Regions from separate parts of the Viridibacillus sp. FSL E2-0187 genome, predicted to be linked through region 2. Evidence: riboswitches for the same ligand, from Rfam matches in the RefSeq annotation. Region 2 holds a riboswitch; each other region holds the start of a gene.

Region 1 (8,006 bases), 550 kb from region 2:
AAAATCGAATGTTACTTGTTTAGTATTTGATATCGATAAATTCAAATCAATTAACGATCAATATGGCCATTTAATTGGCGATGATGTCATTAAGCTAGTCGCAAACACTTGCAAAGAATTATCCAATCTAGAAACAACGTTCGCAGCTCGTTTTGGTGGTGATGAATTTGTCATTTTACTCCGTCACCTAACATCCACTGAAGTAATGGAATTTGCAAATACTCTTAATCATACATTAGCTGCCATGAAGATTCCTATAGAAGATTCTATACTTACATTTACAGTTAGTATGGGCATGGCGACCAACCTTAAAGGTGAAGTTACTTCTTTCCATGAAATCTTCAAAAATGCAGATATCGCATTATATAACGCAAAAGAAAATGGACGAAATCAGATTAGGCAGTACGAGTGAACTTTTATTAAAGGCATCACTACTTCATACCACTTTTCAAAATAAGGTATACTTAAACTTCTAATTCAGTTTTGAGTCAGAAGTTTATTTTTTTATTGAACGTATTATCTTTTTTAAAGGAGTAATAAGAATTATGGCAGAACTACTAAAAGATGTTTATAATAAAGCTTTTTTTGATCAATTTTGTAAGAAGGTAAAAAGCGTCTATCCAGCATTTAATGAACAGCAATTCATGACACTTTTATTTGATGAAGAATGGGAACAACGCGAGTTAAAACAACGAACTCGACATATTACTCATACATTAAGGGCTACCTTACCCCCTACTTATCCAGATGCTATCGCTGTCTTAAGTCGACTTGTTCCTGATTGCAAAGGTTTTGAGTACTTATTTTTCCCTGATTTTATAGAAGCTTATGGTTTATCGGATTGGGAAACTTCAATTGAAGCATTAAAACTCTTTACACTTACATCCAGTTCCGAGTTTGCTGTACGCCCTTTTATTGAAAAAGATCCGGAGAAAATGATGCCCATTATGGAAGAATGGGCAAGAGATGAAAATGAGCATGTGCGTAGATTGGCGAGTGAAGGGTGTCGTCCGCGCCTTCCTTGGGGCACAGCTTTGAAAATGTTTAAAAAAGACCCTACTCCCATTATTCCTATTCTAGAGTTATTAAAAGCAGATGAAAGTGAATATGTCCGTAAAAGTGTAGCAAATAATTTAAATGATATAACAAAGGATCATCCTGAATTAGTAAAGTCTTTAGGTAAGAATTGGATAGGTCATAACCCTAAAACAGATTGGATCATCAAACATGCTTGTAGAACACTTCTTAGACAAGCAGACCCAACTACACTCGCATTATTCGGATTCCATAACAATCCTATTATTGAATTACAAGAATTTAACCTTTCAACAGATCAATTAGCTATTGGGGAAGCGTTAACATTTAAGTTTATGTTTACTAATCCCACTACAGATGCAGCAAAACTTAGGATTGAGTATGGCATTGATTTTATGAAAGCAAACGGTATAACACGTAGAAAGCTCTTTAAGATAACAGAAAATACGTATCTACCTGGTGAATATACTTATACTAGAAGCCATTCCTTTAAACAGCTATCTACTAGAAAGCATTATCCAGGTGGACATCGACTAGCAATCGTTATTAATGGCGTAGAAATGACTGGAATTGAGTTTTTATTGACGGAAGAAAAAAACTAGGATTTTTTTCAATACTTTCTTATACTCATAGTTGATTATTTACACGCATAGCCAATTATACTTTAGACTATTAATTAATAATTTCTTTTAATAAAAAAACAGATCCTCGTAACTGAGAATCTGTTTTTTTGCTCTTTTATATATTTAAAAATGCTTTTAATTCATCCATTTGTTTTGCGGCTTTCTTATAGCCCATATCATAATTTGCTCGCATTTGGGTTAAATCTTTTTCGAAGCTATTTAACGGTGCATCTGGCCTGAAAATAAAAGCTCTTCCCTCTTTTTCCAAGCGTTCACAATAATCGAGCGAGGCATTATAATGCTCCACACGTTGTTCCATGCTTTTCACTAAATTGGGATATCGTTTACGAAGGAGCTTCATGACTAATTTACTTTGGCGATCAGTTACTTTTCGATATCCTTTTGGTCGAGTTAACACAAGCACATGCTTTTCAAAACCATCGTCTATTAAATGCTGAATAGGAATTGGATCCGCTAATCCCCCATCATAGTATGGAATATCATTTATTTTAATTTCTGGGAACAATACTGGAATCGCACAAGTAGCGCGCAATAACGTACATTCCTTATCCATTTCAAGTGCGTCCATATATTCTATGGCCCCTGTATACGCATTTGTTACACCAAATTTTACTGTTCCCTCGAATTGTTGGAATCTATCCCAGTCAAATTTGTCTAACTCATTTGGAATTATATTGTAAGCAAAGTCTAATCCAAATAAACTTCTTTCTCGCCAAAAATTACGAATGCCAATATAGCGTTTGTCATGACGATAATTAACAAGGACGCGAAGTGAACGCTCTTTTTGCTCCGATACATACGAACAGGCATTAATAGCCCCTGCCGAAATACCTACAACATGTGGCATCATAATCTCTTCATCTAAAAAAGCATCGAGTACACCTGACGTAAATAACGTACGGAATGTCCCACCCTCAAGCACTAAACTTGTATCCTTCACATTGACCTGCATTGAATCACTCTCTCACTATATTTCTATTATTATTTTATCATATCACTATCACTTAGAATTAAACGAGGTTAAATTCAAACTCTGATTGATGTAATTGCCAAATATAAGATAGCACAACATATTTTATGTTCCCAGAAGAAGAAGCATATAAATAGCTGCGTAAACAGGAATTGCAATAGATGTAATTAGATACATTGTCATCTCGCCTTTAGAAAGTTTTCTTTTCCACTTAGTTAATTTAAGCTACCTACAATAAATAGCGCTTGAAATGAATATTAATAAAAAGGCAAAATCCTTAATGTTTTCTAAAATGGTAATCAAATAATCAGCTTCTTTTAGGTTTTCACTAAGAGAATTATTCTGTAAATATTTCAAAAACCCTTTGTATTTAGGTAATTTAAGCTTATTCAAAACAATAATCAAGTTAGATAGATCCAAATAAAAAGAAAAAGGGTAGCCCTCAAAGGCCGGTTTATACCGACTTCTGGGACTGCCCTTTTTCACATGACCATTACTTCACTTTCACGCTAAGTTTGCTACTTTTATTTCCTGCTAGATCCTTAGCGTAAATTGATAGTTTAGTATTTGCTTTTTGTTTTTTGATTTTCACACTGAAATTGCCTTTGCTACTTGCTTTAGCTGAGCCAATTTTTTTGTGTTTACTATTGTAGATTGTAATTGTTGCTTTTGCTTCAGTTTTACCTTTTACTCTTGTAGTTTTCGATGTAATTTTAGATACTGTTGGTTTTTTCGGTGCAATTTTATCTTTTACTATAATTGTTTTTGATACGCCTTTATTACCTACTGTATCTTTCGTTTTTACGACTAATTTTACGTTCGCTTTTTGTTTTGCAATCTTCAGAGTATAGTTACCTTTGCTACTCGCTTTTGTTGATGTAAGTAGTTTAGAGCCTTTATAAATAGAAACGGTTGCTTTAGCTTCTGTAGTCCCTTTTACAGTAGTTGTTTTGTTTGAAATTGTTCCTACTGTAAGTTTTGTTGGTCCAATTTTATCTAATACAGTTATTGTTTTTGTTACACCAGCATTGCCAGTTTCATCAGTAGTTTTTACTACTAAGTTCACATTCGCCTTTTGCGCAGGAATCTTTAACGTGAAAGTTCCTTTACTGTTAGCTTTCGTTGATGCAAGTAATTTAGTTCCATTGTAAATTGAAACTGTTGCATTGGCTTCTGTTGTTCCTGTTACGGAAGTTGTTTTGTTTGAAATTGTTCCCACTGTAAGTTCAGTTGGGCCCTCAGTATCTGGATTTTCCACTGGTGGATTTGTATCTGGTATTTCACCAGCTGCTAATCTTGCAAATGTTGATTTTCCATTCAATGCGTCTTCTAACGCAATGATTACTTGTTCAGTAGCCATTAAGTTTGTTTTAGTGTCTCTAATCATCCATTTAAATGAACCGTCTTCTAATTGATAATCATCAATCATTTTTTCAAGGATGTTAACTTTTTTACCGTCTTTTTCATAGCTCCATTTGTTAGCTGTTAAATCTTCTCCAGCTGTAGCTAGTCCCATAATAATACTTGCCATTGAGTTTGTATTATCTACAAAACCATCTTTTTGATATTTTGCATGAATACCATCTACTGCTTTTTTAATTGACTCGTTAATTGTTTCATTGGTCTTATCAGCATTATTTAATAACGTTAATGCAGTTAAATTCCAACCTGTTACATCTAAATCATCAGATGAACCAAATCCAGAGAATAATCCTGAATTATTTTGTTTCTTTAAAATCACTTCTAAATGTTTGGCTTTATCATAATCTGCATTTGCTAATCCTAGCGCTATTGATGCCCAAGATTCACCGTATGCAGTAAAAAAGCTACCATCAGCTTTTTGTTTGTTTTGTAAATCTTCAACAATGTTGCGTTGTCCAAGGTTTGTTGGATCTAACCCTAGAATATAGGCGCCTATAATAGTACCTGCATCTTCATTTGAAGTACTTGAAGCAGCCGTTTTAGGTTTCACCCAATAAGATTTTTCGTTTGTAACTTCTGAGCCCTCTGCCCATTTGTAGTTTTTAATATCCATACCTAATGCATACATTGCGGATAATGACCAGTAGCCACTGTGTGAACTATTTACCCTAGAACTAATAGTTTGGTTGTTAGTAATATAATATTGTTTTGCCTTTTCTAGTGAGTTCACTAGTTTTTCTTTGATTACTTGTGGTGATGTTGTTTGAGATGCATTGTCATTGTTTACTACAGTAATACTTTCAGCTTGAGCAGTAAACGGCGATAGTAATGAAAGTAGCATAACAAAAGCTAGCATCATACTGAATGAACGTTTCAACATTTGAATTCCTCCGATTTTATTAAGGTTTATTGGATTCGGAATTCGGCTTTTTCATGCTAATCGACTATATAACTTTCACTTATTGATGAAATTTAAAAGTTCTTAACAATGAAAAAAGCTATTTCTCCATAGAGAAATAGCATAAATACAAAGAAATATAGGACAACAGTATTGTCTAATATAGATTGTTTTGCCGTAATCTCACTTTATTCCGAAGAGTAGATATACGCTTTGAATTAGATAGGTCTCCTGGCTTATGCATCAATTTACTTTAAGGACCTTCCCGTATAAAACAGTGGTATTCCCTTATTTCATCAGCATTTACAGTTGCGGATACAGCTTCGGTATTTCACCGAATTCCCTTTTATGTATGTACTACACCTAATTCTGGCATACAATATTCACTTACTATCAATTTATCATAATATTAAAAATTAATCTATTAAATAATGATTTATTTTTGATATTTTATCCATTTCACATCAAATAATTACATAAATCAAAAAAGGAATGTATATATCTTAATCTCAAAATTGGATTTACTCTATCATTTTATGACCACCATGACTCCTAATAAACATGTTAAAATAGAAAATAATACTATATTAATAGTATTAATAAAGGAGGCATTAGATGGCTAATTTTGGAGATATGCTTATACTTTTTGTTGTCATTGCTTTAATTTTATTAGGTACGATTTCTTTTATGCTATTTGTTAGAAGAATCATTATAAATACAACACCAAAGAATGAATCTAACGAACTAAATGAAAAATTGGATAGGATTATCATGTTATTGGAAAAACAATCTAAATAATTATTATTCGTTATAAAAAACTAGTTGCCGAATCTAATATAAGATTTATCAGCTAGTTTTTAATTTAATTCAACTTCGATAATAATGGACGATTATTTTGCCAAATAACTTCTACTGGAATATCAAAAAATGAAGAAAGTTTTTCACTTGTTAGCATATCCACTGTACTTCCAGAAGCAAATACCTGTCCTTTTTTTAATAATAATGTTTTCTGGAAAACAGGTAGAATTTCTTCAATATGATGTGTGACATATATTATAGTTGGTCCATTTTCTAAAGCTGCAATTTCACCAATGGTTTCTAACAATTGTTCTCTTGCTATGAAGTCAAACCCTGTCGCAGGTTCGTCTAATATGAGTAGCTCTGGATCATCCATTAATGCACGACCGATCAATATTCTTTGCTTTTCACCTTGCGATAAAGTTTGATAATCACGATCAGCATATTCAATACTCCCTAGTTTTTTCAATATGCTTATTGCCTTTTCTCGAATGGCTGGTGTTGGCTTTTCATATAAACCAATTGAAGCAAAGGCACCTGAAAGAATGATTTCAAATGCACTATCATAGGGATTTAATTTTTGTTGAAGTCCTGAAGATACGAGGCCAATCTTCCTTCTAAGTTCTTCACCTAAAACAGATTTCCCAAATGTCCTTCCTACTACTTTTAAACTACCTTTAGTCGGAAAATAATAAGAACAGAGCATATTCAGCAAAGCTGATTTGCCAGCGCCATTTAAACCGTAAAGTACCCAATGCTCTCCTTTTTCTACTTGCCAATTAATATTTTCTAGAATCCATTGGCCTTCTCTTTTTAAACATACCTCTTTCATATGTAATACCATATCGAAAACCCCTTTATATATATTCACTTTATTATAACTGAATATTCATAAAACAAGAGATAGTAAAAGAGAATAAGGTTCAGAAGCTGTCAAAATAGTAAACCCCCTCATGTTCTTGGACAAGAGGGGGTTGTATGGCTATTTAGCAAAAATTTGTGTTCCATATGTTGGATATTGAGTGCCTTTACCAGAGACCACAATACCTATTCCAACTTTTTGATAATTTGGTGATAGAATATTTGCTTTATGGCCAGGAGAATTCATCCACCCCTTCATGAAACTTGTTGCTGTTGGATAACCTGCTGCAATATTCTCTCCTGAAGCATTTGTGTTATAACCTGATCCTTTTAGGAGGTTAGACCAGCTTCCATAAGTTGGGCTTGTATGGCTGAAATAACGATTTTTCTCCATATCTAATGAACGAATTATCGCCAACTTTGTAAGTTTTGGATCTTGCTTTAAAGGCTTCAAATTCTTTTTTGCACGTTCTTTATTTAAAATAGTAACTATTTGATCTTGCATTTTTTTATTTCCTAAATCAATGTAACTGTCGACAAATTTTCCAGATTTAATCCAGTATGTCTTGCTACCTTTTTTAACTTTAATCCAACCATTTGTATTGGCAACGCTCACTTTATAAATACCAGCTGCAAGCTTTGTAGATGATTTAGATCCTTTTTCTTTTTTATATGTTGTTGTTTTTTTTGAAAGATAGATATAATCACCAGTGAAACCGTTCTTTATCCACTTTTTATCTTTTGTTTGCATCCATTTGTCTTTAGTTGTTTTTATAATCGTTACTTTCTTTTTTGCAGCAACTGTAGATTTTCTTCCATATCCACCTTGCTTAGTAAACAACCTACTTTTTTCAGTTAGTGTTACCTGTTTTGTTTTTGAAGTACTTGCTTTAGCATATATCGGGCTAGCTAAACTACCTAATAAGATCATCGCCATGAAAATGACACTTAGTTTTTTCAGCATTTTATTCACCTTAATTCCTCCAAACCTAATTTTTAAAACGATATTTCCAATGAAATTAACACTCTCAATATTCTTTTCGGAGAGTTCGACATTAAAATATAGTCGTTTTATTAATATCAATAAAAAAAGAATCGTATAGACTACAATTCGTACTCACTATATCATATTATCAATTTTTTATGCTCTTAAAGTCCAAAAATAGTTTGATATTATTAATTTTTCAACATCTTACAGATACATAGAACTACTATTTTAAACTGTTCTTTTATCCTCCATCTGTTATATACTAGTTTCATATTGCAACAGAAAGAGAGAATCTATGATTTCATTTATATTAACTACAAAACGTCTTATAAAGGCTTTAATCCGTGCTTTTAAGCAACCAGTATTTATTTCATTGTTTACTACATTATT
Region 2 (8,006 bases):
CTTTCTCCATGACCACAACACGATCTGCTATAGGAAAAACCTCTTCTAAGCGATGTTCTACAAGAATAATTGTTAATCCAAGTTCTTTATTTAACTTTTGCAAAGTACCGATGAATTCTGTAGCTGCTATTGGATCAAGCTGTGAGGTCGGTTCATCTAAAATCAATAACTTTGGTTGCATAGCCATAATTGCTGCAAGATTTAACAGTTGCTTTTGGCCACCGGATAACTCCATCGTACTTTTCCTAAACCACTGCTGAATACCGAAAAAATTTGCCATTTCAGCCACTCTACGTCGAATTGTCATCGTGTCTAATCCTAAGTTTTCAAGACCAAAAGACAACTCATGCCAAACTTTATCAGTGACAATTTGATTTTCTGGATTTTGCATAACAAAACCAATTTCAGAAGCTGCAACGCGATCAGGTAAATCGGCCAATGCAGTACCCGCATAAAGAATAGTCCCTGATTTCTCACCATGAGGAGCTATTTCTCTTTTTAAATGTTTTAATAATGTACTTTTACCACAGCCAGATGTACCGCATAGAACAGCAAATTCACCTTCTTCAATTGTTAAATTGATATCATCTAATACTCGCTCTTGTTTATCTGGATATTGAAAATTTACATGTTGTATTTCAATGAGCGCCATTTAATTGCCTCCCGAATTTCTATCACAATAGGTATTACTAGTAAACTAGCATAAGAAGTATAAAGTCCTATACTAATTGGAGTTACAGTTAATTCAGTAAACGTTGGATAAAAATAATACGTTGTCACACCAAAGTAACTGCCAAGAATGTTTATAAAAAGAAGAGTTAATATAATCCCAAGTAAAAACCCATCTCTTTTTTCAAAAACGAATAGTGAGAATGTGGAACGGTTTTTCAAACCATAACCACGTGCTTTCATCGAATCAGCGGTCTCAATCGCATTTTCAAGTGCCCAAGTTATAAGAATGGAGATAATTCGAATCCCGCTTTTTACTCTTTGCCAAGGATTGCCGGCTGAAATATCCATGCCAATTGTCTTTTGTGCATGTGAAATAACTGTAATTTGATGTTTAAAGCGCGGAACAAGACGTAATGTTAATGAAATGACCAACGCTAGTGCAGGGGATACCTTACCGAATAAATAAAGAAATTTATCAGATGTCATTACAACGTTATAACAACCAAACCAAAAAATGACTGAACAAATCATAATGGACATCGCAAATCCATAAACAATAGCCTCTAATGTTATAGGATTATAATCTATGTAAAATAGAATGATTTCCCCGTCATGACTAATAAGTGGATTAATAATTGCTGCGATAAAAAACATCGGTACGAAAAACTTTAATCCACTTATAAATGATTTTCTATTAAGTAATAGATTTAATGTAATAGCTCCAATACATGTAATAAGTAAATAAACTGGATGCATATAGAACATGGAAAGTCCGATGACAGATGCAAAATATGCGAAAAGGACAATGGGGTGATACGTTTCAAATGCTTTCATGATGCTTATTACTCCTTTTAATCATTATCTACCTATATCACGGCCTAGATCGACTGTGTATTGAAACTGAATATTGTCACCATTTTTAACGGTAACTGCACTCACACCATAATTAGGGGTCTGCCCGTTTATAGAGTACATCCAACCACTTAATTCCCCTGCGTCGAATTCATAAAGGTGATTAATCCCTTCGATATAGACAGAGCCATATTGATTGTCGCCCGCTCCTTCATATTCCATATGAATACCATGTTCTTTTGTAGCTCGTTTAATAATAGACCAAACCGTTTCGTCTTCGTTTAAGATCTCATATTTCGTAGACTTTAAAATTACACCATTTTTCGGCACGTATTTTTCACTCTGTAACGCAGGTTTTAACATATCCCAATGCGTTAGCAAAGTTGCAGCACTAATAGAAATAGTTACATATTCTTTTTTCTTTTCATCTTCTTTATTAGGCTTACTTGGCTTTTGAGCGACGTTATTATTTTCTGGTTTTTTAACCTTGTCGGGCTTTTGGTCTTTTTCTGGTGTTTTATCTTTAGATTGTGCTGGACTTTTATCTGGCTTTTCTTTATTTGAACTAGTCGAAGTATCTTTACTAGGTGTTTTCGAAGTTGATGTTGACTCAGTTTTAGGTTTGCTAGTTGGGTTCTCTTTTTTTGACGTTACCTCTGCTTCATTTTTTAGTTCTTTTTGCTTTGTTTCGCTCTTTTCCTCTTCTTCGTTATCTGGCTTTTTAGCCTCTATTGTAGAATCCTTTTCTATTTCTTCCTTTGTTGATACATCACCGTTATCTCCTTTAACGATTATCTTAGTCTCACTTGCTCCCTTAACACTCTGCTCTTGTTCAGTCTGATTATTATATTCTTCAACAGATTGAATCTTACAGCCAGTGATAATAACCAATGAGAAGATCATCATTAGCCATAATGGTATTAATTTTTTCATTTATCGCACCTCTTCTTATAGATGGGAATAGGGTGCTGGAGATTAACTCCAACACCCTTCCTAATTCTTTCAAATTATTTCGTTTTAACTGTTACTTTTGTAGCATTACTTTTGTTGCCGGCTTTGTCTTTGGCATAGACTGTTAATTTCGAATTAGCCTTTTGATTTTTAATTTTCACAGTGAATTGACCTTTACTATTTACAGTGCCTTTACCGATAGACGTCTTGCCTTTTAATACATATACCTTTGCACCTTTTTCAGCAGTACCAGTCACTTTAGTAGTTGATTTTGTTACTTTTTTAACTGAAGGGGCTTTAGGAGCCGTTTTATCTACTACAGTTAATGTGTATGCTTTACTCTTATTTTTAGCAGCATCTGTAACATAAATTTTCAATGTTGAATTCGCTTTTTGTTTTTTGATTGTTAGAGAATATGTGCCTTTCGCAGAAGCAGTTGTTGATGCTAGTAACTTAGAGCCGTTATAAATTGTAACTTTCGCACCAGATTCTGCTTTGCCTTTAACAATAGTTGTTTGATCACTAACTATGTTAGCTGTTGCTAGTAATGGTGCTGTAATGTCTTTAACAACTATCGAGGCATTGTTACTTCTTACACCATCAGCATTTTCTGCGATTGCAATAATATTGCTTCCAGCCGCTTGTTTTTTAATTGTTACTGAGAAATTCCCTTTAGTATCAGCTTTAGCTTTATTTAATAAATTATTGTTATTGTAAATATAAACTGTAGCATTTGCAGTAGCTTTTCCTTTAACAACAGTTGCGCTATCACCAACAGACTCCACTACCGGTGCAGCAATATCTACTGCGTAGAATTTAATAGATTCTGCAGCATCTGACATATCATAAATACGGTTTTTGTCGTTTTCTAGACGATTATATGCAGCAAGTGCACGTAATCCTTGATCTGAAGACATTAAGTTTGGAATTTTAAGTGATAAACCACTCTTTAACCCACCCGTAGCACTATCTACAAAATTTACTAGGTTAGAAACAGCCCAGTTACCATCACCTTTAATGAAACGTGGATCCGTCTTTGGATTTGTTTGATTAGAAGTTAAATTGATGATGAATTGAGATACCGTTTCAGGACTGTCACCTTTTGCCCACTCTGAGTAGAAGCCGCCTTGTTCACCTAGTTCTTTACCTAAATAATCATTTGCTTTTTCAACTGCTGCTTTTACTTTGTCATCCTTTGTATAAGGTGCTAAAGCAGTAGCCGTCATTGACGTTGAATCTTTATCAGACCCATAATCTAGAGACCATGCAAATGATCCATCTTCAAATTGATCTTTTACTAAATCATTTACCAATTTCGTTCTTGTAATCTCAGCGTATTTCGCTTCATTTGATAAATCATAATTTTTCGTATCAATAGCGTTTAAGAAATGAAATTTATTCCCATTAGTTAATTTTTTCGCTTCTTCAGTAGCCAAATATGTATCATACATAGATTTAACTAAATCATAACCTCCCACATTACGTGGATCTTTGTTGATTGCTGTTAATGCAATAATGACTTTTGAATATTTACCAACGTCTTCAGAAATTTTACCATCTTTACTTTTAACCTCTTTAACAAGGTTGTTATAGTAAGTTTCATAGTATTTAGATGGAACTGGTACGCTAGCACGAGCGAAATCTGTTACATAGTCTTCATCACCAAATGACGGGTTAGGCACTTGTTGTAGTAAAAATGCCGCTGTTGAATTTAGAACGTTTTTATAACTGACATCTTTCGCTGGTACTTGAACTGTCGCTGAAGTATTTTCTGCAGCGTTTACTGTTGACAATTGTCCCGGTAGTTGTGAAAAGGCTAATAAACTTGCCATGCCGATTGGTGCTACCCATTTTCTTACCCATTTACTTGTGTACATGTTGAAATCCCCCATATCTTTTTGTGAATTATTTGTAGTTTTTGCTTCAAAAGGATGAACATATATATAAGGGCAAAAAAATATCCCTTTACGCAATGTAAAGAGAATTTGGACGGCGAAATGCCAAAAAAATGTACAGTTATATACAAAAAGGCCTTCGATGCTCCAAATCTCCCCCTCGAAGATTGAAACTACATTATAAAAGCAGGTCTCCTGGCTTGTGTATCTATTTACTCTTGTTCCTTCCCAGCGCATTAAACATGCACCAGTGGTTCGCAACAATTTCATCCACACTTACAGTAGCGGGGCTGCATCGGATTTACACCGATTTCCCTTTTAGCTTATGATGAACATAAGCACTCTTATAAGAAATATTTAATTGTCTATTAATCTAAAGTATTTCATAAAAGTTTTAGATTGTAAATTAGATTTTTGTATTGTAATAAAATTCAGACTTTTTTCTCTTAATTTAACAGAAACATGACAAAACCCTACCTGTTTTGAGCAACGGGTAGGGTTTTTATAAAATTGCTATGGCATCAGACTTCGTAATCATCGCTTCCCTTCGTATGTTGATTGAATGCGTTTAACTGTTCTACTGTTAAGTTTTTCACATAAAGATAAAAATTCATTGACTCCATACCATAATTTTCACAAGCAAGACAATACGTTTCATAACCTTCTCTATACATTTCCATGTGAAACCTCCTGTTATATAACAAATTTATTATTTTTTATTAATATATAACAGTTTGAGTTATCTGTCAATTATTCTAACGAAAATTTTTATCCTATTTTTCCATATAAAAAACACCAAACTTTGTAATTGAAAGTTTGGTGTTTTTTATTAAATAATTGAGGTCTCATTCTTAACTTTGTCCTTCGTAACAAGACTTACTACAACAAATGCTACTAAAGATAAGATAATAGGCAACGTAACCGTATGCATACCTAATACACTTGGCATTATTTGATCGATGTAGATATATGATGAAATCCCGATAATCATTGAAGCAATCGCACCGTATTTGTTTCCTGTTTTCCAATATAGACCGAATATAACCGGCCATAGGAATACAGATTCCAATCCACCAAAAGCAAATAAGTTCAGCCAGATAAGTAAATCTGGTGGTCGTAGAGCTACTAGTACCACAGCTATTCCAATAACTGTAGTCACATAGAAACTTGCCTTTTTAATCTGTGCGTCTGAAGCAGTTGGTTTTATATAGTTTAAGTAAATATCTTTTACAACAGTTGAACTTACTAAAATAAGTAAAGCATTGACCGTAGACATGATTGCTGCCATAGGAGCAGCAAGTACAATTCCTGCTAAATAAGGTGGTAATACTTTTAAAGTCAGTAAAGGCATCACTTTATCACCTATTTCTACCCCTGGTAGTACAGGACGTGCTAGTACACCAATTAAATGCATGCCAAACATAACTGTAGCCAGTGCAATTGTGCCAATAATAATGGCTGAATGCATGCCTTTTGAGTTTTTATATGACATGGCACGAACCGCAATTTGAGGTAAGCCTATAACACCTATCCCAATTAAAATCCAAAATGTCGATACGTATAATGGCGTTAAACTACGATCTGCACCATAAGGAGATACAAGATTCGGATTTTCAGCGACTAAATCACTCATTATATTTGAAATTCCACCACCAGCAATAACCGTTGCGACAAGTAAAATGACTGTCCCAATGACCATTACTGAACCTTGTACTGCATCCGTTAATGCGACTGCACGGAAACCGCCAATAATCACATATATTAATACAGCACCTGCAAAGATAAACAATGCAGCTGAATAGTTTAAGCCGGTTAATGACTCTATTAATCGCGCTCCACCAATCCACTGTGCAGCCATGGAAGCAAATAAAAATAGAATTATACTAACTGCAGATACTATGACAACCGTTTTGCTTTGATATCGTTCACGTAAAAAATCAATTAGTGTGATTGCTTGATATTTACGAGCAATAATTGCAAATTTTTTACCGAGAATCATTAGAACGAAATAACCTGCTGGTAACTGGGCCATCGCCAAAAGTACCCAACCTAGGCCAGTATTGTAGGCAACACCTGGTCCGCCAATAAAGCTACCTGCACTACCGTAAGTGGCCATCATTGTCATCGCTAGTAAGAAGCCACCCATTTCACGTCCGCCAAGGAAATATTCTTGCAAGAACGAATTTGATTGCATGACTTGGCGATTTGCCCATATCCCAATTCCAAATATAAGTACAAGAAAAACAACTAATGGAATAATTACTTGCCAATGTATCATTTGTGTTCACTCTCCTCATCGTCAAATGACACTTCTGTGAAGAGGAATTTAATAACAAAAACTATCAGGATGACCATGAAAATAGTACCTGCAATACAGCTATAGAAAAACCATGCTGGAAAACCAAATACATATGTATAAGAAGAAGGATCTCCTGAGCCCATCCCATAAGCAAAGCCAAACCAAATACTGAAGTTGATGATTACAAGAATCACCCCAATGATAGCTTCCCGATGCGCAATTTTAAATCGCTTATCATTCATATAACAATCTCCTTTATGACAAATCACAACATATCAAAAATAAGTTGCTTTAATAATAATACGTTCTCGTTTAAAAAATTGAAAGTATAGAGTTTAGTTTACATAATAATATTATGTAAACTAAAAAATATTGATATAATAATACCTATTTATATATTTAATGGATATATTTACATAAATAGTATTTTTGGAATCAAAAAAGGAGGATTAGCTAAGAAAAAACATCACTTGCAGTGACAAGATGTTAAGGAAAATATAAGTAAAACACATATAAAAAACGCCTCTAAGTTAACTTTCTAACTTGGAGGCGCTTTAAAACTTAAAGTACGCTTAATTTATCATCTTTTAAATCACTGATGAACATACAACCGGGTCCGTGGGTAATCATAATAGCTGGTTTACTTTCCATCGCTACTGCTTGAGGTGTAACGCCACAAGCCCAAAATACTGGTACCTCGTCTTCTTTGATTGTTACAGCATCTCCAAAATCAGGCATATTCACATCTGTGATCCCAATTTGGCTTGGATCGCCAATATGAACTGGGGCACCATGAACATCTGGGAAGCGAGAAGTAATTTGTACAGCTCGGATTGCGTCAGCATGTTTCATAGGACGCATACTAACAACCATTGGGCCTTCAAAAATACCTGCTTTTTCGCATGGGATATTCGTTTTATACATAGGTACATTACAACCTTCTTCAATATGTCTTACTGGAATTCCACTTGCAAGTAGTGGCGTTTCAAAAGTAAAGCTACATCCTAATAGAAAACAAACCATATCATCTTCCCAATAATCTGTAACATCGGTTACTTCTTCAGTGAAAACACCATCACGATATATTCGATATCTCGGTATATCTTTGCGAATATCTGAACCAGGAGCAATAGAGTTAGGTGTAAATGACCCAATATCGGATACATCCACTAGTGGGCAAGATTTGGGATTGCGTTGACAGAACAACAAGAAATCATACGCATATTCTTTCTTTAAAATCACTAAGTTTGCTTGTGTATAGCCTTTAGCCATTCCCGCTGTTGGTCCTGTCAGTTCACCATTTCGAATTAATTTTCGAATAGCAGTTGGAGCCATTG
Region 3 (8,006 bases), 140 kb from region 2:
TTTTGCAAAACGTTCTTGTTGTAATTCTTCTGATAACTTCGCGATGGTTTTGTTCTTCAAAACTGACTGCCATGCCGTTTCAGCTTCATCCATGATTTCAGTAATCAAACGACAACTACCTTTCTCCTTTAAATTCAATACATCATCTAGTACATCACTTGGTGCAAAATGCGATTGCTGTCCCTCGATTGCAAGGTATATATCATAGATTCGAATATCCTCAGATTTTTTATTTAATCGGAAACCACCCTTTACTCCAGGTACGGACATGATTAAATCAGCACATACTAGTTTTCTTAGTAATTTTCGAAAATAAGTCACGGAAGTTCCCAACTGTTCACTAATGGCTTCTCCTGGTAATACTGCTTTATCGGGCAATAGATTGAGTATAAGAATAGCCGAGATAGACTGTTCCACTCCTTTTTTCATTTGCATAATGTCACCTCTTTTTTTTCTAAATACATTTATAGGTTAATTTACTTAAGAACTTTCAATACAGTCTAACTTGGATAATGTTTGTCGCAATTAGATAATAATAATTGAAGTCTTTAATAATGTAAACTAATTGGCTCTAACCAAGAGTTACCTAAGTGTGTTTCAAACAATTAAAATGGGGTGTTAAGTACTCTATGTATTGCTTCTATCTCTATCTTCATGTATGCTAAAGGCAATTCAAAGAAGGAGTGATATCATTTGGCTATCTCAAAAGCAAAACGTCGTAGACAGCATGTATTACGCAATTTAGGCAAAGATGTAACAACACAACGCGGAGAAGTGGCATTTAGTACACATACAAGAACTACTAAAACAAAAAAAGACAAATTACAAGTTCAATTCCATAAACACAAAAAGCATTTCCAGGGTGATCATTATTCCGATGGAGATGCTTTTTTAGTTGTTTCAATATCATGTTTTTCTAGTTAAGTTGTTGTAGCATTGGAGTAAATTTTATTCAAAATGGGATTAAAACTCCTGTAAATATCAACCTCCTAGCTGTTTATCAGTCTACCTTAATCTAAAATTTTGAATATATCTTCTTCTAATATCGGATTATTCAGTACATAATAAGTACTATTGATGTCAATTTCATCACCTAAAAAGGTTATGTTAAATTCTTTATTGCCTGAATATAGAACAGCACTATAAATATATCCCTTAATTTTTTCATGATTTTTCAATTCTTTATATTCTCTTTCATTTAGAAGCTGGTATAACTGCTCTATCTTTTCATTTTCAGTTATATTATGTCTTTTCCCAGTTCGCCCATCAATAACTTCAATTTTAGATACCGATATATCACCAATAATTTCAATAAACTGTTTACTTTCTTTTGAAGTTGTTTGAGAGCAACCACTAATCAATATTAAAACTATAAATACGATAATATAGTTTTTCATTTTGATTCCCCTTAATTTATTATGTACGTATATTGTATTTAGTGAAATCATGAATTATTTAGTTAGTTATTATTATTATAATTATCCTGCTTCTGTGTACTATCTATTGCATAAGCAATATAAGGGCTTCGGGTATATAGCGGAGTTCACTACTGTATGAACTTATAAAAGAGACGTGAATACTGTATTGGACTAGCGCATATATTACTAATAGAACGGGAATAAAGTACTTCAAGCAAATCAACTAAAAATACATGTTTAAAATTAGTAAAAGCACAAAAGGATGACCTTTTGTGCTTTTACTCTTCTTGCTTTGGATTGAATGTTATATATTAATCCTATTTGGTACCACTCGCTCCAAAACCAGTTGTTCCACGTACCGTCTGAGATAACTCATTTACTTCAAGTAGTTGAATTGAAGGGACAAACTGAATAACCATTTGAGCGATACGCATTGATTTTTCTACTATAAATGTTTCTTTACCATGATTGATTAAAATAACACCGATTTCTCCTCGGTAGCCTTCATCAATTGTGCCTGGACTATTAAGAACAGTTACACTATGTTTTAATGCTAATCCACTTCTCGGACGAATTTGAGCTTCCGTTCCTTGTGGTAATTCAATTTGCAAACCTGTTTTAATTAGTTTGGCTTCTCCCGCTGGAATTTCTACAGCTTCGATTGAGTAGAGATCCATTCCTGCATCACCAGGATTGGCTTGCATAGGAAGCAATGCATCAGTGTGTATTCTTTTGATTTTTACGTCTAAGTTCATTATTATTCATCCTTAACGATTAAAATTAAATGTGTCATCTGTAATAGGTGCTACTTTTGCTTTTGCATACGTAGAACCCTTTTGTGAAAAGAAGTCATATGTGGAGCCTTCATTACGAATACCATTCATAACAATTGGATTAACTTCTTCTTCTGGGAACATTGATTCAAATCCGACATTCATTAACGCTTTATTGGCGTTATAGCGTACATATGCTTTTACCTCAGGAGATAAACCTGTTTCAGCATAGACGTCATCGGTATAATTCATTTCATTTTGATATAAATCTAGTAATAATTCATATCCCCATAATTTTAACTCTTCTTGTTTCTCTTTTGAAAACTGCTTAAATAAATTTTGAGCAAAGAATCCAACTGCTACACCATGAATTGATTCGTCGCGTAAAATAAGCGAAATGATTTCTGCACTATTTCTCAAGAAACCTTGTCCGCCTAAATACAATGGGTAGAAAAAGCCAGAGTAAAAAAGGAAAGACTCGAGCATAACGGACGAGAACATTGCTTTCCATAAACTCTCTGAATCTCCTTCTTCAATACTGTTATAAATATCCCCAATTTTATTTGCCTTATATTGTAGATATTCATTTTTCTTTACCCATTCAAATAGCTCATCTATTTCTTCGTTCGTACAAAGCGTAGTGAATATATAGGAATAGGATTTGGCATGTATCGCCTCAAAAGCATCAAAAACGGTAAGAACAGCCTTTTCTTGTAAATCAGTTGTATATGCTGCAACACGATTCATCCCGATATTTGTCTGAACTGTATCAAGTAACGTTAATCCTGCAAATACTTTTTTATACGTATCCTGATGCTCAAAACTTTGCCACTGTTTGACATCTTTACTTACTGCTATTTCTTCAGGGAACCAAATTTGCTTCCATTGCTGGTCCCAAAATACTTGTGCAAGTTCACTCGTTGGCTTATTCCAATTGACCGCCTCGTAGATTAAATTTGACATGCTACACACTCCTCTAAGCTTTGTAATCGTTGACGAACATAGTAAACGGACTTAATCCCTTTTGTCCATGCATAAATGTAAATTTTCGCCAATTGTTCTGTTGTCCAATTGTCAGTTACATAAAGCGTCATCGAAATACCTTGATCTACGTGTTTTTGAGAAGCTGCGTATAAGTCGATTAAGTCGTATGGATTAACATCGTATGCTTCTACATATAAATGACTATTCTCATTTGTTAAATGTGGCATTGGATAAATTGTTCGGCTATCCGCATAATCACGTACCTCTACACGCTCTGTACTTGGAGCAATTGATGCCGTACAACTACGAATATATGAAATGCTACCAGTTGGTGCAATAGCTAAACGATATGAATGGAATAAACCGTATTGCATGACATCTTGCTTTAACGTTTCCCACATCTTTGTCGTTATGATTGGAACATTTCCAAGTGCTTTTAACACAACAGGTGATACTTCTTCTTCGATTTTATTTACATATTGATCGAAATAGATACCTGAAGCATAATCACTATCCTCAAATCGGTAGAATGATTCGCCATTTTCTTTGGCAATTTCCATTGATGATTTGAGAGAATAATAGTTCATCGCTTCCATAAAGCAATCCATAAAATCAACAGATTCTTTCGAGCCATACATGATTCCTTCGGTAACAAGATGGCCATGTAGATTCATGCAACCAAGCCCTACTGAATGCATTAATTTATTTGCTTTTGCGACAGACGGAACATTCTTTATGTGCGTCATTTGAGACACATTTGTTAAAAGGTGCATAGCTGTATCGACTAACTTTTCAAAATCCTTTACTTTACTCGCTGCATGGATATCAATTGAACCTAAGTTACAAGATACATCTAGCCCGTATTCATTTGGTTTATCTTGGTCAGTAATAATGCTTGTTTCCTGTACTTGTAAAATTTCTGTACATAAGTTTGACATTTTCACTCGACCGATATTTTTGAGTGGATGTACTTCGTTAACATTATCATCAAAAATTTCAAACGGATAGCCCGATTCAAATTGCGCTTTTTTTACTTCTGTATAAAGTTTACGCGCATTCAAACGTTTAATCTTACGGATATTCGGATTATCTAGTAACTCATAGTACATCTCTGTAATTGAAATCTCAGACATACGCTTGCCATATTCTTTATAAATATCGTAAGGACTAAATAATACAATATCTTTATCTCGTTTCATAAGTTCAAAGAAAATACTTGGAATAATAATGCCTGTTGATAGAGTTGCTAGACGAATTTTATCATCCGCATTCGGTTTTTTTGATGAAATGAAATTTTCGATATCCGCATGGAATACATTTAGATAGACAACTCCCGAACCATTTCGTTGTCCAAGCTGATTTGAATAACTGAATGAATTTTCTAGTAGTTTGGCTACTGGGATAACACCGCTTGCACGATTTAAAATCTCTTTAATTGGATCACCTAATGGACGTAAATCCGTTAAGTTCACCCCAACTCCTCCACCTAGGCGTGAAAGTTCCAAACAATAACCAATATTTTCAGCAATACTATTCATGGAGTCATCCATAGATAGTTTAAAACAGCTAACTAATTCGCCACGTGCTTTCTTCCCACTATTTAATGCTGTTGGCGTTGCAGGTTGATATGCTTCCATCATAGCTTCGACGGAACGTTCTGCTAGTGTAGTGTCACCTTGTGCTAAATACAAAGCAATAATGACAATACGGTCCTCATATTTTTCTAAAATTTCTTCCCCGTCACGACTTTTCATTGCATAGCTATCGTAAAACTTACTTGCACTCATGAAGGATGGGAAACGGAAATTATAATCATATGCTTTTTTGTACAGCTGTTTAATAAATTCCATATCATACATATCGATAAATTCTTTCTCATAGTAACCTTCATCGACTAAATAGCGAATTTTTTCTTCGATATCAATAAAGTAACGTAAACGCACATTTACATATTCTAAAAAGTAACGGCGCGTTGCTTCACGATCTTTTTCTAACTCTAATTGACCAGTTGTGCTATAACTATTCAGTACATCATTATTAAGTTTTAAATATGTTTTCATCCCATCACCCTCGTTTCATAAAACGTTTGTATTGCTTCATAATCAGCTTGATATCCCCTTAAATCTAGCTTACGCACTAAGGGAACATGATAAGTTGCTGCGATTTTCTCACCAGCACCTCCAAATACCGCATGTCCGAAGTTACTGTTGCCACTGACAACTACTCCCTTACACAATTCCTTGTTTTCTTCTAAAAAACGAGTCACTTTTACAGGGATATCACCTAAACCGTCAGTATATGTAATTAATAGATAAGGCTCGCTCAATAATAATCCCTCAGAGATTTCAATTGATTCTACCTTTAGTTTGGAGACTATATTTCGGACATTGCCAGTACGACTTGCATAAACAATCATTGTGCAATCAGCTCAATTTGAGAAACAATCTCCGTTACATCTCCTATAAATGTTTCGTTATATTCAAGAACAGGCACGCTTAAAAAGCCTGCATCAATAATTGTTTGCTTTGCTTGTTCATCGTGATCAATGTTCACAATTTCTGGCTCAAGTCCTGCACGTTGTAATTCAGATTTTACCCAAAGACATTTAGGACAGATTGTTTTCGTATAAAGTTTCATATATATACCTCTTTTCATTATATAAAAAGGCTATCTCTAAGAGAGACAGCCTAAGATGGGAACGTTAAAAATACATAAGAATGTTTACGTTCCCACTTCTTATTCCCCGAAGAAATGATTGATTTGTTTCATATAGGCAGGTCTCCTGGCTTTGCTTCATTCTTTGATCCCCTTCCCATGCGAATGCACAGTGGCTTTAATCATCGTCAGCTTAACAGTTGCGGGGACAGCGTCGGTATTGTACCGAACTTCCCTTTTAAACTACATATAGTAGTACCTTAATAAAACGAACACAATATATTGTTATTCAACAGAACTAAGTGTACCATTCTTCAAATAAAAAGTAAATCTAGAATTGGGAATTTCTCAAAGTGAGATTATTCAATATTATCAGCTGAACAATTCGCGTAACAAAATGCTTAAATCCGTCTCACTCCGGCAATACATGTTTAGTTCAGCGTAGCCGATAATTGCAAATCCGTATTAACTTCTCCGTAATAAGACGTTATTGTTGTTAAACTTAGATTTTCAAACGACTTTATAGAAATATTTTAGTGTAGTTTTTAACAGCTGATTGATAAATGAAGCATTATTTTATGCGAAAAATGGAGCTATAAATAGCATTGAAATAGCAAAAATAGTACACGTATAGCTCATTATTTTTGGTAATTTCACTTGATTCTTGGCCTTATAGAATCCTGAAAACTGAAGTTTATTACGATACAAGACAAATAATAGCATAAGAATAGAAATCCCTACTAACCAACCACCAGTAGTATTATCTACATTGATATCAAATTGTGAGTAAATTTGCTTTACAATGCTTCCCATAATACCACCTAAAAGTAAAAAAATAAAAATTATACGAATCAGTTCTAATATAAGCCTCATCTATCTACCTCCTGCGTTGAAGTAAGAGCAATTTATAAGTTCATTAATATATTCTTTTTGGAGTAATATTTTCTTTGAATTAGTTAATTTAAGCAGCACTTGTGTTGTATGAACGCTCTTACTTTATTTTTCACTACAAACTGCGTAATTTAAAATAAGGTTTAATATATTTTTTTATCAATATAATAATAAAAGCACATAATAGATAATACTTATAAACAAGATGCCTAAAAAGACTAATGGGGAACCATAACCTATAAAAGCGAATACCAGATCCGTTTGAACAACAGGGTCATATTCGTTTAATATATTTGGCTTGTAAAATTTTGTTTTAATATATCCCCAACAAAAGTATAGATGAATAATATTATATGTATTATCAATGAACAAAAAAATGCTTGTATAATTGTCTTCATTACATTTCTACTTCTATTCGATTGATGCTTAGGAAGGAAAGAAATTTAACCGTTTTTCTCTCTTACGTAATCTTCTACGATGATATTAATAACCTTGTATGATTCTTCTACTATGGCTCTGTTAGTATTTTTATTTCCCGAGTATGTTATTAAAGCCTTCCAGAGAGCCCAACCTCTTGCTCTTCTCCACGTTTCTTTATCCATATTCAATGTATTTTTGAATGTCTTTCTACTCTTTTCATCAAAAAATGTCCAAGCCATTGCAGCATCACAAGCAGGATCTCCCACTCCTAATATTCCAAAATCAATTACTGCGCAAAGCTTACCGTCTTTAACTAATAAATTACCTGGTGCTACATCACCATGAACCCAAACTGCTTTTGAATTCCATTTAGTAGCCAAGGCCAGATCCCAAATCTCTATTAATAAGTGTTCATCAAAAACATCTTTATTACGCACAATAGCATCTCTAGATTCTTCATCGTAAACAGCTAAAGATCCACCTCTATAAAAATTATGCTCGCCAGCTATAGGGCCTTTACTAGCATCAATCGATTGTAATTCAATTAAAAATGCTCCTAAGTCCTTTGCCAATTGATTAATGTCATGAATGTTTTTGTGAGTCAATGACTCTCCCTCTAACCACTCATTGATAGACCAAGGCCAAGGATATTCTTCACTAGGATTACCTTTAGCTAATGGTGTAGAAATTGGTAAAGAAAGATCTTTGCTTAAGATGGGTAGCCATTTTTGTTCTTTCTCCACTTGAGGAACATAGCTGGCCGCACTTGGCAGCCTTACGCTCATTTGCTCACCTAAATGAAAAGTTCTATTATCATGCCCACTAAATTTTACAGGTTTGATTGCTAGATAAGACCATTTGGGGA
Region 4 (8,006 bases), 1.6 Mb from region 2:
GAAAAAACAAGCGAATCTAACCTATAATAAGAAGGTTATATAAAGAATGGAACGGAGGCCCATAAGTATGGCTAGTGAACTTAAAGCACCCGTAAAATTAAAGTTAAAAACGACAATTCGACAATCATCTGAAACAGAAGCTGAAACTTATGAGCTTTGGTCAGAAGGTACGATAGTTCAAAAAAGGGACCAAACGTACTTACAATATGAAGAAGTTCAAGAAGATAAACATATTCGTTCAACTTTAAAATTCGGTACTAATGAGGCAGTTATTCTTCGAAATGGTGATGTGAAAATGCGTATGCCATTTTTACTTAATCATGAACAAAACGGCCATTATGATAGTGAGTTCGGTGCATTACCAATCGTGACGTATACGAAGGACATGCTATTCGAGCCGCATGACAGTAAAACGAGCGGAAGATTTTATTTAAACTATGATCTAATCGTTGGTGGACAATCAGTAGGCGATTATACTTTAGAAATTAATTACTCGGAGGGAAAATAATGAACGCAGTAGAACAAGTGCAACATGCGATTAAAGAAGCGCTTCTTGCAGCAGTATCAAAAGCAGGTCTTTTAGAAGATACATCAACATTGAATATACATTTAGAAACACCAAAGGATAAGACGAATGGCGACTATGCAACTAATATAGCTATGCAACTTACAAAATTAGCGAAAAAGCCACCACGTGCAATCGCTGAAGCTATTATTGAAAACCTTGATACTACAGGTACTGCAATTGAGAAGATCGACATCGCAGGTCCTGGTTTTATGAATATTGTGCTACGCAAAGACTATTTAGCGGAAGTAATCACAACTGTTTTAGCGCAAGGCGCTGAATACGGACGTTCACAAGCTGGCGCTAATGAAAAAGTACAAGTTGAATTTGTGTCAGCTAACCCAACTGGTGACCTTCATTTAGGACATGCACGAGGAGCATCTGTAGGGGATTCATTATGTAACGTTCTAGACTTTGCAGGATATGATGTCTCACGTGAATACTACATCAATGATGCAGGTAATCAAATCAATAATTTAGCGGCATCTTTAGAAGCCCGCTACAAACAAGCGTTAGGCTTAGAAGCTACTATGCCTGAAGACGGTTATCATGGTCAAGATATCATCGATATCGCAGGTAAACTAGTTGCTGAGTTTGGTGATTCGATTCTAAGTAAGTCAGATGAAGAGCGCTTTGAATTTTTCCGTGAACACGGCTTGAAATTAGAGCTTGGTAAATTACAAAAAGACTTAGCAAACTTCCGTGTTGACTTCGACGTTTGGTATTCTGAGACATCACTTTATAAATCAGGTAAAGTAGAAACGGCTTTAGAAAAACTTCGTGCGAATGGTCATGTATTTGAAGAAGAAGGCGCTACTTGGTTCCGTTCAACAACATTTGGCGACGACAAAGATCGCGTACTTATAAAAAATGACGGTTCTTACACATATTTAACACCAGATATTTCATACCATGAAGATAAAATTCAACGTGGCTTCACTAAACTTATCAACATTTGGGGAGCTGACCATCATGGCTATATCCCACGTATGAAAGCAGCAATCGAAGCACTTGGTTACGATCGTGACACATTAGAAGTTGAAATCATTCAAATGGTGAATTTAATGAAAGACGGCGAAAAAGTGAAAATGAGTAAACGTACAGGTAACGCGGTTACTTTACGTGAACTTGTTGAAGAGGTTGGCTTAGACGCAGTACGTTACAACTTTGCAATGCGTGCAGGTGATTCACATATGGACTTTGACCTTGACCTAGCTGTTAAGCAATCAAATGAAAACCCAGTTTACTATGCACAGTATGCACATGCTCGTATTTCTTCCATCTTGCGCCAAGCAAAAGAACAAGGCTTTGCAGCATCTGAAGAACATTTAGATCTTCTTAATGCAGAGAAAGAAATTGATGTCTTGAAAAAAGTAGGGGACTTCCCACAAGTTGTTGCGGATGCTGCGAAGAATCGCTCTCCACACCGTATTACTAACTACATTCAAGAACTAGCAGCAACTTTCCACAGCTTCTACAATGCTGAAAAAGTATTAGATGCAGACAACAAAGATCGTTCAGAAGCACGCTTATCTCTAATTACAGCAGTTCGTACTACAATCGCAAACGCACTAAAACTTATTGGTGTATCAGCACCTGAGAAAATGTAATGACAGAAAGACCCTTTTAGCTACTGAGATTGAATAAGTTTGTGAATCTAAGAGGTACTTATAAAAAGACTATTTCGCACTGAATAAGTGTGGAATGGTCTTTTGGTTTTTATAAAGAACAAACGAAAGAAAAAAAATTGCGCTAGTTAAAGCTAAAATAGCTACACTTAATCCATTCATGTCACAATTTGTTATTGCTAATAGTTCCACCAAGCCTAGTAACAACTTGGACAAGTATTTAAATTTCTGTATAATTGTACAGGATATAATAAAAAATTGTATATTGTGAGACATGTTGGTTCTTTACTTTCATTAGGTAAAGAGAAAAGGGAAGTCGGTGAAAATCCGACGCGGTCCCGCCACTGTATGTGTGAGTAAGTCGTAATTTGTCACTAAAGCCTAACGCTTTGGGAAGGCACGGCAAGCTGTGATCACGAGCCAGGAGACCTACCAACATGGAGACCACCAATTAGAACTACGCGGATAGAAATGGTGTCAGTAAAAGTGCATTTTGAGTACAGCTATGTATATATTCACTGTCATCGTATCTCTCGTCGTAAAACGAGAGATTTTTTTATGAACAAGGAGGAAATGTAAATGAAGAAAATATGGCAATTTTGTTTAGTGTTTGTTTTAGCACTAGGTGTATTAGTAGGCTGTGGCCAAACGGAAGATACGAAGAAAAAGGAAAATAGTGAGCCAGCGACAGAGCAACAGGTAGCGGGTTATCCATTAACAGAGACTGATGCACTTGGTAATGATGTGAAATTTACAGAAGCACCAAAGAGCATTATTACTTTGGTACCAAGTAACACAGAAATTCTTTTCGCGTTAGGTTTAGAAAAAGAAATTACTGCTGTATCGGATAATGATGATTATCCTAAAGCGGCAACGAAAAAAGAAAAAATCGGTGGCATGAAATTTGACGCCGAGAAAATTATTAGTTTAAATCCAGACGTTGTTTTCGCACACGAAACACTTCTAGGTACTTCAGAAGCAGGTCTCCAACAATTACGTGACGCAGGATTGAAAGTTTTCGTTGTAAAAAATGCTGGGAATTTTGCTGAAACGTATAAAACAATTGAACAAATAGGCCACATTACTGGTAAAGCAGATGAGGCTAAGAAGATTACTGATGATATGAAAGCAAAAGTAAAAGAAGTACAAGCAAAAGTGAAAGATGTAAAACAAAAATCAGCATTCGTCGAAACATCAGATGAACCTAATATTTACACTGCAGGTAAAGATACATTTATGCAAGAAATGTTTGATCTAGCAAATATAAAAAACGTCACAGCAGATCAAACTGGTTGGTTCCAAATTGATCCTGAAGAAATTGTGAAACGTAATCCAGATACAATTATTGTGAAATACAACCATGTAAAAAATATTGTCGAAAAGGTGAAAAAACGCCAAGGGTTCGATAGTATTACAGCTGTTAAAAATGATGCAGTTGTTCAAGTTGATGCGAACTTAACAAGTCGTACAGGTCCTCGTCTTGCTGAAGGATTAGAGGTCATTGCAAAAGCAGTATATCCAGAGGCTTTTGAGTGAGGAAAACCATTTTAGGGTACACCATAGCCTTTGTGATTTTAATTGTTAGCATTTGGCTAGGTGTATCAATTGGTTCTGTAAAAGTACCAATTAGTACGTTATGGAATACGGCAGCGGATCCAACAGCGACGAATATATTGTGGAAAATACGCATGCCGCGTGTTGTGCTTGCAGGGTTAGTAGGAGCCTCACTGGCCATTGCGGGCGCTGCTTTCCAAGGATTGCTTAAAAATCCTCTCGCCGATCCGTATACGTTAGGAGTGTCATCCGGTGCCTCAGTAGGTGCTGTGGTGACGCTCTTTTTCGGCATTTCGACCCCTATTTTTGGTATATACACATTACCAGCCTTCAGCATGCTAGGGGCCTTATTGGCGATGATGGGTGTACTGGCTTTTGCACGATTAGTTGATCGAACTATGAAAATGGAAACTCTGATTTTAACAGGAATTATCGTTAGTTCATTTTTAGGAGCATTAATTTCATTGTTAATTGCGTTAACAGGTGATGAGTTACGGCAAATCATTGGGTGGCTTATGGGAAGCGTTTCAATGCGTGGATGGCCATATGTCAAGATGGTGTGGCCTTTTGTACTCATCGGATCATTTTTATTATGGTTAAACCGTCGTGAATTAAATGCGATGTTATTTGGAGAAGAACGTGCCAAGTATCTTGGTGTTGACGTGAAGAAAAGCAAAATTCTGATATTAATAGGCGGATCTATGTTAACAGGTGCTGCAGTTGCAGTTTCTGGAACAATTGGCTTTGTAGGACTCGTTGTACCACATATGACACGACTATTATTTGGAGCAGATCACCGTCACTTGTTGCCTTTATCGTTTTTAAATGGAGCATCATTATTAATTGTTTGTGATTTATTTGCTCGTACAATTATTTCTCCAACAGAGTTACCAATAGGTGTCATTACTGCACTTATTGGGGCGCCAGTATTTTCATATATCTTTTTCCGACAAAGAAGAACGAAAGGTGCGTAAGTATGCTTACTGTAGAAAATATTACTGGAGGCTATGACGCCACCAGGCCAATAATTCAAGACGTTTCGTTTAGCGTGAAAAAGGGCGAAATTCTTGGCGTATTAGGACCAAATGGTAGCGGCAAATCCACATTATTAAAAGTGATTAGTGGTATCTTGCCATCAACAACTGGTCAAGTACTTATCGAAGAACAAAATATTAAAGATTTCTCACCGAAGGAATTTGCGCGCAAAATGGCTGTATTACCTCAACTTCATGCCCATGCTTTTTCACATACAGTACGAGAGACGGTAGCCTTAGGTCGCTATCCACATCAAAATAGTTGGTTTTCGACATGGTCAGAACAAGATGAAAATGCAGTGAAAAAAGCTATGAAGCAAACTGGTGTGGATAGTTATGAACATACAAACCTCGAATTTTTATCAGGTGGGGAACAACAACGTACATTTGTAGCACAAGCGCTTGCTCAGCAAGCCGATATCTTACTTTTAGATGAACCTACGAATCATTTAGATATTGCACATCAACGACAACTACTAGATATGATTCGTCTAGAAGCAGTACAAAATGGTTTAACTGTTATCTCTGTTTTTCATGATATGAACTTAGCTTCACTCTATTGTGACCGGTTATTGTTAATGGAAAAAGGACATGTAAAAGCTATTGGGGAACCACATGAAGTCTTGAAAGAACAGCAAATTTTAGAAGTATATAATACGCGTGTTTCAAGTTATCCGCATCCAGAATTGCCAAAGCCACAAGTAACACTAATGCCAACAGCTACGGATGAACGTGAATCCTATATAGTGACAAAAGAACAATTTAAAATAAGAGATGAATTTGTTGAGCTTCGTACGGAATTTCCTTTAAAAACAGTTTCCTCAGCCGTTCACAATGCTGGTTTTGGATGGTTCCAATCATTTGTTAATCGTGCAGTTGATTTGAGTTATATGTGTGCAGATGCACATGAAGAATTAAAAAGTTATCTTGAACAACATAATTTTATGCCATCCAATACGGTGGCTATGATGACTGCAGTTGCAGCGAAGCATGTAGTTATTCGTGAATTTTCAAATACAACTGGAAGTATTATTGTTGCAGTTACAGCTGGTGTTGGAAATGCAGTAGATGTTTCAAGAGCACATGAAAGAGTGAGTAAACCGTATATTGGAACGATTAATACTTGGGTCATTATTAACGGGAAACTAACGGAAGAATCCTTTATGCAAGCAATGATAACGGCAACTGAAGCGAAGGTAAAAGCAATGCAGCAAGAAGAAATCATGGATCCAATATCCAATACGATTGCAACAGGTACATCAACAGATAGTCTATTAATTGCTGCGACACAAAATGGAACGTTTATGGAATATGCCGGTCCTATCACAGATATAGGGAAATTGATTGGTCACGGAGTTTACGAAACGACAGTTACAGCACTACAAGATTACAAACGTGCCAAGGGAAGGTTATAAAATGTTAGCACATACAATTGCTTGTACGATTGGGGTAGCTTTAGATTGGTTAATAGGTGACCCGCCGAAAATGCCACATCCCGTACGTTGGATTGGTACATTAATTGCTAAACTAACAGATTGTTTGAATAAAGGTAAGCACCGTAAATTAAAAGGGCTTTTACTTGTCCTAATTGTTGTTGGTTTAACAACTACAATTACTTTTGCAGTAATTTATTTTGCATATTCTATCAATGTTATTCTAGGTATTTTTGTAGAATCAATATTAATAGCTGTAGGTTTAGCGGGGAAAAGTCTAAAACAAGCAGCACTTGAAGTATACAATCCACTTGTATCAGGAGATTTGCAGGAAGCTCGTGTGAAGTTATCGTGGATTGTAGGACGTGATACAGATCATTTATCGGTACCTGAAGTGACGCGAGGTGTAGTAGAAACCGTGTCTGAAAATACGAGTGATGGTGTAACTGCACCACTCTTTTGGGCGTTTTTATTTGGCGGTGCTGGACTATGGATGTATAAGGCAGTTAATACGCTTGATTCAATGGTAGCTTACAAAAATGAACGGTTCGCAGATTTTGGATACGTAGCTGCACATGTGGATGATGTATTAAATTATGTGCCGAGTAGAATGACAGGTTTATTACTTATGCTAGGTACAAAAAATGAAAGTGGAAAACCATTTGCATATCGCATAAAAGGATGGCTAAGTGATGCGAAAAAACATCCAAGTCCAAATAGTGGTTGGCTCGAAGCGGCTACAGCATATCAATTAGGCATTCAGCTTGGTGGTGTGAATAGCTATAAGGGGATTGTCTCAAATCGTGCGAAAATGGGTGAGTGCCATTTTGAACTAGGGCCACAGCATATTATACGTTCTATTAAACAAATGCAAATCGCAACCATATTATTCTGGCTACTAATGGTCATTTTAGGAGGGGTTTTCGTTGTCATTACCTAATCATGGGGCAAATCCATATCGTTTATATACACAGCTGGGCATTCAACCACCAGTTGATATATTAGACTTTAGCGAAAATGTTAATCCAGCAGGTGCACCAGATTTTATCAAAAATGATTGGGTCGATTATTTGCAATTATTGCAACGTTATCCGGACCCAGAAGGTGAGCCATTTCTATCTGCTGTCGCTAAATATCACGACATTTCTACAGAAAACATCGTATTAGGCAATGGTGCGGCGGAAATTTTCTCATTACTTGCGACATATTTCCGGGGAAATAATGCAATTATTTTACATCCGACTTTTTCGGAGTATGAAGCGACATTAAAAGAAAATGATGTAGAAATACAGCGTGTAGTTTGTGAAGATATCGTTAATTGGAAGTTACCATTAGACGAACTTCAACAAGCAATGCAAAATGCAGCTGTCCTATACCTATGTACCCCTAATAATCCGACAGGTGTATTACCTTCGAAAGAAGAACTTCAACAGCTTATTGAATCTGCAAAAGAATCGAATTGTATTATTGTTTTAGATGAAGCTTTTATAGATTTTGTTGATGAAAATGCATCATTTATACAATCAGTAAAAGAAAATCATCAGGTGATTATTGTACGTTCAATGACGAAAATGTACGCAATTGCAGGTATAAGGCTCGGTTATATGGTAGCTGCACCTGAGGTGGCAAGTGCAATACGGAAGCTCGCACCTCATTGGCATATTAATGGTATAGCAGCAGTAATAGGAGCACGCTGTTTAAGTAAGGAAGAAGATTCTTTCCGTCAGAAGGCTTGTGATTATGCTCTTCAAATGCGTACGCGTTTTAAAGCGTTTTTACAACAAAATCATTG

What was found. Region 2 has a riboswitch for cobalamin ahead of MHH85_RS09555 (Ig-like domain-containing protein). Riboswitches for the same ligand answer to the same signal wherever they lie in the genome.
Region 1: it holds a riboswitch for cobalamin, as region 2 does, so the genes downstream of both, MHH85_RS12360 (Ig-like domain-containing protein) here and MHH85_RS09555 (Ig-like domain-containing protein) in region 2, are expected to answer to the same signal.
Region 3: it holds a riboswitch for cobalamin, as region 2 does, so the genes downstream of both, MHH85_RS08825 (glutaredoxin family protein) here and MHH85_RS09555 (Ig-like domain-containing protein) in region 2, are expected to answer to the same signal.
Region 4: it holds a riboswitch for cobalamin, as region 2 does, so the genes downstream of both, MHH85_RS17380 (ABC transporter substrate-binding protein) here and MHH85_RS09555 (Ig-like domain-containing protein) in region 2, are expected to answer to the same signal.

Annotation. Positions count from the first base shown of each region.
Region 1 covers NZ_JBBOVG010000001.1:2,518,225-2,526,230, forward strand. The annotation lists gene MHH85_RS12345 (GGDEF domain-containing protein) at 1-412, shown strand, start outside; gene MHH85_RS12350 (DNA alkylation repair protein) at 546-1,637, shown strand; gene MHH85_RS12355 (patatin-like phospholipase family protein) at 1,774-2,631, opposite strand; gene MHH85_RS12360 (Ig-like domain-containing protein) at 3,143-4,951, opposite strand; cobalamin riboswitch at 5,174-5,351, opposite strand; gene MHH85_RS12365 (DUF4083 domain-containing protein) at 5,585-5,767, shown strand; gene MHH85_RS12370 (ABC transporter ATP-binding protein) at 5,832-6,611, opposite strand; gene MHH85_RS12375 (CAP domain-containing protein) at 6,750-7,592, opposite strand; gene MHH85_RS12380 (potassium channel family protein) at 7,912-8,006, shown strand, end outside.
Region 2 covers NZ_JBBOVG010000001.1:1,972,295-1,980,300, forward strand. The annotation lists gene MHH85_RS09540 (ABC transporter ATP-binding protein) at 1-652, opposite strand, end outside; gene MHH85_RS09545 (energy-coupling factor transporter transmembrane component T) at 625-1,506, opposite strand; gene MHH85_RS09550 (DUF4430 domain-containing protein) at 1,531-2,457, opposite strand; gene MHH85_RS09555 (Ig-like domain-containing protein) at 2,532-4,352, opposite strand; cobalamin riboswitch at 4,539-4,731, opposite strand; gene MHH85_RS09560 (transcriptional regulator) at 4,892-5,050, opposite strand; gene panF (sodium/pantothenate symporter) at 5,200-6,645, opposite strand; gene MHH85_RS09570 (YhdT family protein) at 6,645-6,911, opposite strand; gene MHH85_RS09575 (putative hydro-lyase) at 7,231-8,006, opposite strand, start outside.
Region 3 covers NZ_JBBOVG010000001.1:1,828,367-1,836,372, reverse strand. The annotation lists gene MHH85_RS08860 (RrF2 family transcriptional regulator) at 1-435, opposite strand, end outside; gene MHH85_RS08855 (hypothetical protein) at 694-924, shown strand; gene MHH85_RS08850 (hypothetical protein) at 1,011-1,397, opposite strand; gene dut (dUTP diphosphatase) at 1,736-2,173, opposite strand; gene nrdF (class 1b ribonucleoside-diphosphate reductase subunit beta) at 2,186-3,154, opposite strand; gene nrdE (class 1b ribonucleoside-diphosphate reductase subunit alpha) at 3,142-5,235, opposite strand; gene nrdI (class Ib ribonucleoside-diphosphate reductase assembly flavoprotein NrdI) at 5,232-5,591, opposite strand; gene MHH85_RS08825 (glutaredoxin family protein) at 5,588-5,812, opposite strand; cobalamin riboswitch at 5,931-6,108, opposite strand; gene MHH85_RS08820 (hypothetical protein) at 6,407-6,703, opposite strand; gene MHH85_RS08815 (aminoglycoside phosphotransferase family protein) at 7,165-8,006, opposite strand, start outside.
Region 4 covers NZ_JBBOVG010000001.1:3,574,222-3,582,227, reverse strand. The annotation lists gene MHH85_RS17390 (DUF1934 domain-containing protein) at 68-508, shown strand; gene argS (arginine--tRNA ligase) at 508-2,175, shown strand; cobalamin riboswitch at 2,455-2,644, shown strand; gene MHH85_RS17380 (ABC transporter substrate-binding protein) at 2,773-3,729, shown strand; gene MHH85_RS17375 (FecCD family ABC transporter permease) at 3,738-4,721, shown strand; gene MHH85_RS17370 (adenosylcobinamide amidohydrolase) at 4,724-6,196, shown strand; gene cbiB (adenosylcobinamide-phosphate synthase CbiB) at 6,198-7,154, shown strand; gene cobD (threonine-phosphate decarboxylase CobD) at 7,141-8,006, shown strand, end outside.